2 regions of the Collimonas sp. GW821-FHT07E08 genome follow, and region 2 is predicted to be linked to the other one. Evidence: predicted binding sites of a transcription regulator. Region 2 holds the regulator's gene; the other holds the start of a gene.
What was found. Region 2 encodes sigma-54, which starts transcription at its own class of promoters, with help from an activator protein. Its sites were predicted from a motif close to TGGCANGNAANCTGCTTT; they were not measured.
Positions count from the first base shown of each region.

Region 1: the regulator sigma-54 is predicted to act here: its motif matches at 1,826-1,843, upstream of urtA (urea ABC transporter substrate-binding protein).

Region 1 is NZ_JBWKQR010000004.1:161,636-165,049, reverse strand. Features, by position in the region: gene dapA (4-hydroxy-tetrahydrodipicolinate synthase) at 1-440, shown strand, start outside; gene AC07RZ_RS06850 (calcium:cation antiporter) at 516-1,598, shown strand; gene urtA (urea ABC transporter substrate-binding protein) at 1,945-3,198, shown strand.
Region 2 is NZ_JBWKQR010000007.1:203,494-206,907, forward strand. Features, by position in the region: gene lptA (lipopolysaccharide transport periplasmic protein LptA) at 1-75, shown strand, start outside; gene lptB (LPS export ABC transporter ATP-binding protein) at 72-818, shown strand; gene AC07RZ_RS11285 (RNA polymerase factor sigma-54) at 925-2,406, shown strand; gene hpf (ribosome hibernation-promoting factor, HPF/YfiA family) at 2,562-2,912, shown strand; gene AC07RZ_RS11295 (DUF4197 domain-containing protein) at 3,022-3,414, opposite strand, start outside.

The DNA of each region.
Region 1 (3,414 bases), on a different contig from region 2:
CGCAAACCATGGAACTGATCAACCGCACCGGCCTGCGTGTCCTGTGCGGCGACGATTCCTTGCTGTTCAATACGCTCTGCCTGGGCGGACACGGCGCCATTTCCGCCGCGGCGCACATACGGCCCGACCTGTTTGTGCATTTGTTCGAACTGGTGCGCGCCGCCCAGCTCGGTTCGGCGCGCGCCCTGTTCAAGCAGCTGCTGCCGGTGATCCAGCTGCTGTTCTCGGAACCGAATCCTGGTCCGGTAAAGGCGGCGCTGGCCATGCAAGGCCAGATACAGGACGAACTGCGCCTGCCGATGACAAGGATGTCGGCGGCGGGCCGGGTCAAGCTGGCCAGGGCGCTGGAAAAGCTGATGACGGTGCCGGTTGCCGGCAAGAGCATGCAGCCGGAATCGGCCATGCGCGGCAAATCCCGGCTGCTGGGCCTGGTGAGATGAAGCGCCTTGTCCTTGCCGGCGGCCGATTTCCACGCAATACTTGCAAAAAATGCTTGATGCGTGTCCAATCGCCATATGAAAATTTCCCCTGCACTCCCCATATGGTCCATCGCCGCTCCGGTCGCCGGCTGGCTCCTGCTCGGCGGCGCGAGCTTTAATCCAGGCGGCTTTTATACGATATTGCTGGTGATTGGCCTGCTCGGCAGCGTACTGGCGGCGGTGTACCACGCCGAGGTCGTCGCGCACCGGGTCGGCGAACCTTACGGCACGCTGGTGCTGGCGCTGGCGGTGACCCTGATCGAAGTGGCGCTGATCGTCTCGCTGATGCTGGCCGGCGGCGAAGAAACCACGGGCCTGGCGCGCGATACCGTGTTTGCCGCCATCATGATCATCCTCAACGGCATCGTCGGCATCTGCCTGCTGGTCGGCGCCAGCCGCCACAAGGAACAGAGTTTCGGCTTGCTGGGCGTGAGCGCTTCGCTGGCGACGCTGGCGGCGATCGCGGTGCTGACGCTGGTGCTGCCCAACTACACCTCGAGCGCCGCCGGCCCGTTCTACAGTCCCAGCCAGCTGGCGTTCATCGCCGTCATCTCGCTGATACTGTACGGCACCTTCGTGCTGGTGCAGACCGTGCGCCATCGCGATTACTTCTTGCCGGAAGAAGCTGTCAACGATGAAGATGTCCACGCGGCGCCGCCATCAGCCAAGGTGGCCGCGCTCAGCGGCGGCTTGCTGCTGGTTTGCCTGGGAGCGGTGGTGCTGCTGGCGAAATCGCTGGCGCCGGCCCTGGAAACCGCGGTGGCGAGCGTCGGCGCGCCCAAGACCCTGGTCGGCATCATCATTGCCGCGGTGGTGCTGCTGCCGGAAGGACTGGCCGCGGTGCGTGCGGCGCGCGCCAACCGCCTGCAGACCAGCCTCAACCTGGCGCTGGGTTCGGCGCTGGCCAGCATCGGCCTGACCATTCCGGCGGTTGCCATCGTTTCGCTCACCACCGGCTGGACCCTGTCGCTCGGCCTGGACGTCAAATCCACCGTGCTGCTGCTGCTGTCTTTCATCGTCGCCACGCTGTCGCTCGGCACCGGCCGCACCACGGTCATGCAAGGCACGGTGCACCTGGTGATTTTTGCGGTTTACCTGTTTACCACCATCGTTCCCTGAACCAATCCCGGAGCTGGCCAGCCAGTTCCGGTTTTCCGCACCAATCGGTATCGTTTTTTGCGGCGCCCCCAGGGTCGCCGCATAGCGCGGCACCATGCTGGTGCGCTTATCCTGCACCAAAATCCCCTCTCACCAAATATGGGCGCCGCGCGTCTCGCTGGCGTCGATATTGTTCCAGATTCAAGTCGTTCTCCCCGAATCCGGCGCATGGCGCCGCCCCGCCTCTCTGGCATGCATTCTGCTAATGCCATTGTGTAATCGGCGCATCCCCTCACCAGGTTTGCCGCAGGCTTTCTTTGCTCGTGCTTTTTCTGTTTTTTATCGCTCATAACCGGAGGAGAAATTCATGTCACGTCGCACCCTTCTGAAAGCTACCGCACTCGGCGCTTTCGCCCTGGCCGCCAGCTCCTGGCTGCCGTCTGCATTTGCCGCGGACACCATCAAGGTAGGCATCCTGCATTCGCTGTCGGGCACCATGGCGATCTCTGAAACCTCGCTGAAGGATGTGGCCCTGATGGCGATTGAAGAGATCAACGCCAACGGCGGCGTGATGGGCAAGCAACTGGAGCCGGTGGTGGTCGACCCGGCTTCCAACTGGCCGCTGTTCGCCGAAAAGGCGCGCCAGCTGGTTTCGCAGGACAAGGTGTCGGTGGTGTTCGGCTGCTGGACCTCGGTTTCGCGCAAATCGGTGCTGCCGGTCTTCAAGGAACTCAACAGCCTGCTGTTCTATCCGGTGCAGTATGAAGGCGAAGAGCTGGAGAAGAACGTGTTCTACACCGGCGCCGCGCCTAACCAGCAAGCGATCCCGGCCACCGAATACCTGATGTCGAAAGAAGGCGGCGGCGCCAAGCGCTTCGTCCTGCTCGGCACCGACTATGTCTACCCGCGCACCACCAACAAGATCCTGCGCGCCTTCCTGCATAGCAAGGGCGTGAAAGATGCGGATATCGACGAGGTCTACACACCGTTCGGCCACTCCGACTACCAGACCATCGTCGCCAACATCAAGAAATTTTCCGCCGGCGGCAAAACGGCAGTGATCTCGACCATCAACGGCGATTCCAATGTGCCGTTCTACAAGGAACTGGGCAATGCCGGCCTGAAAGCCACGGACGTGCCGGTGGTGGCGTTCTCGGTCGGTGAAGAAGAATTGCGCGGCGTCGACGCCAAGCCGCTGGTCGGCCACCTGGCCGCATGGAATTATTTCGAGTCGGTGAAAAACCCGGTCAATACCGCCTTCATCAAGAAATGGAAAGCCTACGCCGTCGCCAAGAAACTGCCGAACGCCAGCACCGTGGTCACCAACGATCCGATGGAAGCGACCTATGTCGGCATCTACATGTGGAAACAGGCCGTGGAAAAAGCCAAGTCCACCGACACCGACAAAGTGATCGCCGCCATGTCCGGCCAGAAATTCAAGGCCCCGTCCGGCTATGAACTGGAAATGGACGCCACCAACCATCACCTGCACAAGCCGGTAATGATCGGCGAAATCAAGGCAGACGGCCAGTTCAACGTAGTCAACAAAACCAAGACCACAATCCGTGCGCAGCCTTGGAGTCCATACATCCCGGGCAACGAAGGCAAGCAAAAACTCTGACCGTAGCGGCATCAAGGCTGTTGGTTTTGACGTTGCTGTTGTAGTTGCTGTTGCTTTTGACGTTGCCGTGGCTCTTGACGTTGCCGTTGCTTTTGAATTCCGCATGGGGACGTTGCCAAATGAGCCAGCGGTCAGCCGGGAATTGTGGGAAGACATGTTTGAGCGAAGCGAGTTTGTCTTCCCACCCGGCTGACCGCTGGCTCATTTGGGGACCCG
Region 2 (3,414 bases):
GTCAACGGCAATAGCCAGGCTGGCGCCGGACGCATACGCGCCGTCATCCAGCCGCGCCCGAAAGCTCCGCAATGACCGCTCCCAGCACCCTGATCGTCAAAGGCCTGCAGAAAAGCTACGGCGCGCGCCAGGTAGTCCACGATGTGTCGCTGACAGTGCATTGCGGCGAAGTGGTCGGCCTGCTGGGCCCCAACGGCGCCGGCAAGACTACCTCGTTCTACATGATCGTCGGCCTGGTGCCGTCGGACGGCGGCGAGATCGACCTCGACGGCGTCGACATTTCGCGCTTGCCTATCCACCGGCGCGCGGTGCTCGGCCTGTCGTACCTGCCGCAAGAGGCATCGGTGTTCCGCAAGCTGACGGTGGAAGACAATATCCGCGCCGTGCTGGAACTGCAGCGTCCCAACGGCAAGCCGCTCACCAAGGCTCAAATCGACGAGCAGCTGCAGAAGCTGCTGCACGAACTGCAAATCGAAAAGCTGCGTGAAAACCAGGCGCTGTCGTTGTCGGGCGGTGAACGCCGGCGGGTCGAAATCGCCCGCGCGCTGGCCACCAATCCCCGCTTCGTCCTGCTGGATGAACCGTTTGCCGGGATCGACCCGATCGCCGTGATCGAGATCCAGCGCATCGTCCGCTTCCTCAAGGAACGCGGCATAGGCGTGCTGATCACCGACCACAATGTGCGCGAAACACTAGGCATCTGCGATCGCGCCTACATCATCAACCAGGGCAGCGTGCTGGCCAGCGGCAGTCCGGACGACATCATCGCCGACGAGTCGGTGCGGCGCGTATACCTGGGCGAGCATTTCCGCATGTAGCTTCATCGAGACATGCCCGAACGGTCGGGGACAAGGGAATGCGCCGCGCTGCCGCGGCAGCTTGCCCCGGATAAAGAAATACCAGTGAATTGTCTGCACGGAAGCCATGAAACAATCACTCCAGCTACGCACCTCGCAGCATCTTGCGCTGACACCCCAGTTGCAGCAGTCTATCAGGCTGCTGCAATTGTCCACGCTCGAACTGCACCAGGAGCTGGAACAAATCCTGTCGGACAATCCGCTGCTGGAGCGGGTCGACGACCCGCTCGACAATTCCGTACGCTTGCTGGCGGACGGCGCCATCAGCGGCACCACGTCGACCATGGATGCCCCGGTGGGCGACAGCGAAGTGAGCAGCTCGCCGAGCGAAAGCGAAACCGGACTGGACACGCCGCCGGCGGCCGAGAGCGGCCCGGAAAGCGGCGACGGCGAGTGGAGTTTCGACGATGTCGCGCGCAGCTCAAAAACCCCGGATGACGAAGATGCGCGGCCGCAGCTGGAAGCCCATGAATCCACCTTGCGCGAACATCTGCTGCAGCAGATGCGCGAGACGCTGCACGACATGCGCGACCGCGCCCTGGTCGAACTAACCATCGATGCGCTCGACGACAACGGCTATCTGGAAGAATCGCTGGAAGAAATCCTGGAGCGCCTGCCGCCGGAACTGGAAATCGCCATCGAGGAATTATCGACGGCGCTGAAGATGGTGCAGAGTTTCGACCCGGCAGGCGTCGGCGCCCGCAATGCGGCGGAATGCCTGAGCTTGCAGATCAAGCGTTTTATCAAAGTGCCATTTGTCACGCGCCGGCTTGCATTGGCGATTGTGCAAGACCACCTGATGCTTTTTGCGCAACGCGATTTCAATAAAATCAAGAAGGCGCTCGATTGCGACGACGAAGACCTGCGCGAGGCGCAGGCGGTCATCAAGCAATGCAATCCGCACCCTGGCGCGCCGTTCGCCGCCAACACCTCCGACTACGTCGTGCCCGACGTGATCGTCAGGCGCAGCAAGCAAGGCTGGCAGGTCATGCTCAACAATGACGTCATGCCAAGGCTCAGGGTGAATGTCCTGTATGCCAACATTCTGAAGCAAAGCAAGGGCGACGGCGCGCTCACTTCGCAGCTGCAGGAAGCCAAGTGGCTGATCAAGAATATGCGGCAGCGCTTCGACACCATCCTGCGCGTGGCGCAAGCCATCGTGGAACGCCAGAGGAATTTCTTTTCGCACGGCGCGGTGGCCATGCGGCCGCTTGTGTTGCGTGAAATAGCTGATACACTGGGACTACACGAGAGTACTATTTCTCGTGTAACCACTCAGAAATACATGCTCACTCCCCACGGGATGTTTGAACTGAAGTATTTCTTCGGCAGCCATGTTGCTACTGAGGCAGGTGGAGAGGCTTCCTCAACGGCAATCAGGGCACTCATTAAGCAATTGATAGGAGCGGAAGATACAAAAAATCCTTTCTCTGACAGCAAGATTGCCGACATGCTTGCGGAACAAGGTATGGTGGTAGCCCGCCGCACCGTCGCAAAATATCGCGAAGCACTGAAAATTCCGTCTGTTAATTTACGCAAGGCCTTGTAGTTCTTTTGGTTTGATTGTAAAGCTTACCCTTGCTGTGTCCAGACGAAGCGGGTTTCATTGGTTCTTGCCAGGACTGTCTGTTTTCGGACCGTCCGCCTAAAGATCCTGCGTATCCGGCTCCGGACCGCCAGCAATATTCTTGATAGGAGCGCTGTATGAACTTCACCATCAGTGGGCATCACCTCGAGTTAACCCCTGCCATTCGCGAATACGTACAAAGCAAACTAGAGCGTATCAAACGCCATTTCGACCAGGTCATCGATATCAGCGTGATCCTGACGGTCGACAAGATTACTGAAAAAGAAAAACGCCAGAAAGCGGAAATCAACCTGCGCGTAAAAGGAAAAGATTTGCATGCCGAAAGCATTGCCCACGATCTTTACGCCGCCATCGACGCCCTGATCGACAAACTCGATCGCCAGGTGATCAAATACAAGGACAAGATGCAAGACCACCAGCACGATGCGATCAAGCACCTGCCGGAAGAACTCCCCGCCGCGACCTGATCCGGCCTGCGCGAGCCGTGTGGCTCGCGCCAATAAATGAACAAGGGCGCAGTCAATGCGCCCTTTGTTATTATCAAACCATATTATTGTTTATCGCTGCGGCGCGTCCTTATTTCAATGCGCCGAACACCTTGCCGATAATCGCGCTGCCGGCGCCGACCGGATCCTGCCGTATCGCTTTCTCTTCGTCGCCGATGATGGTGTACAGGCCGTCCAGCGCACGCTGCGTGACGTAACCTTCAACGGTGCTTTGCTGGGCCGGCACCATGCCGGTCTTGCCGACTTGCCCCATGACCGAATTGTATTGCGCCGACAAGCCGTTGCGGTCGGTCACGCCTTTGACGATAGGCAGGAATTTCTGGCCCAGTTGCGCCGAAGTCTTTGACTTGAAGAAGTCAGTCACCGAAGTATCGCCGCCGGTCAGGATGTTTTTTGCATCCGTCACCGACATCGATTTCACTGCATTCAACAGCAGCGGCTTGGCCAGCGGCACTGCCTGTTC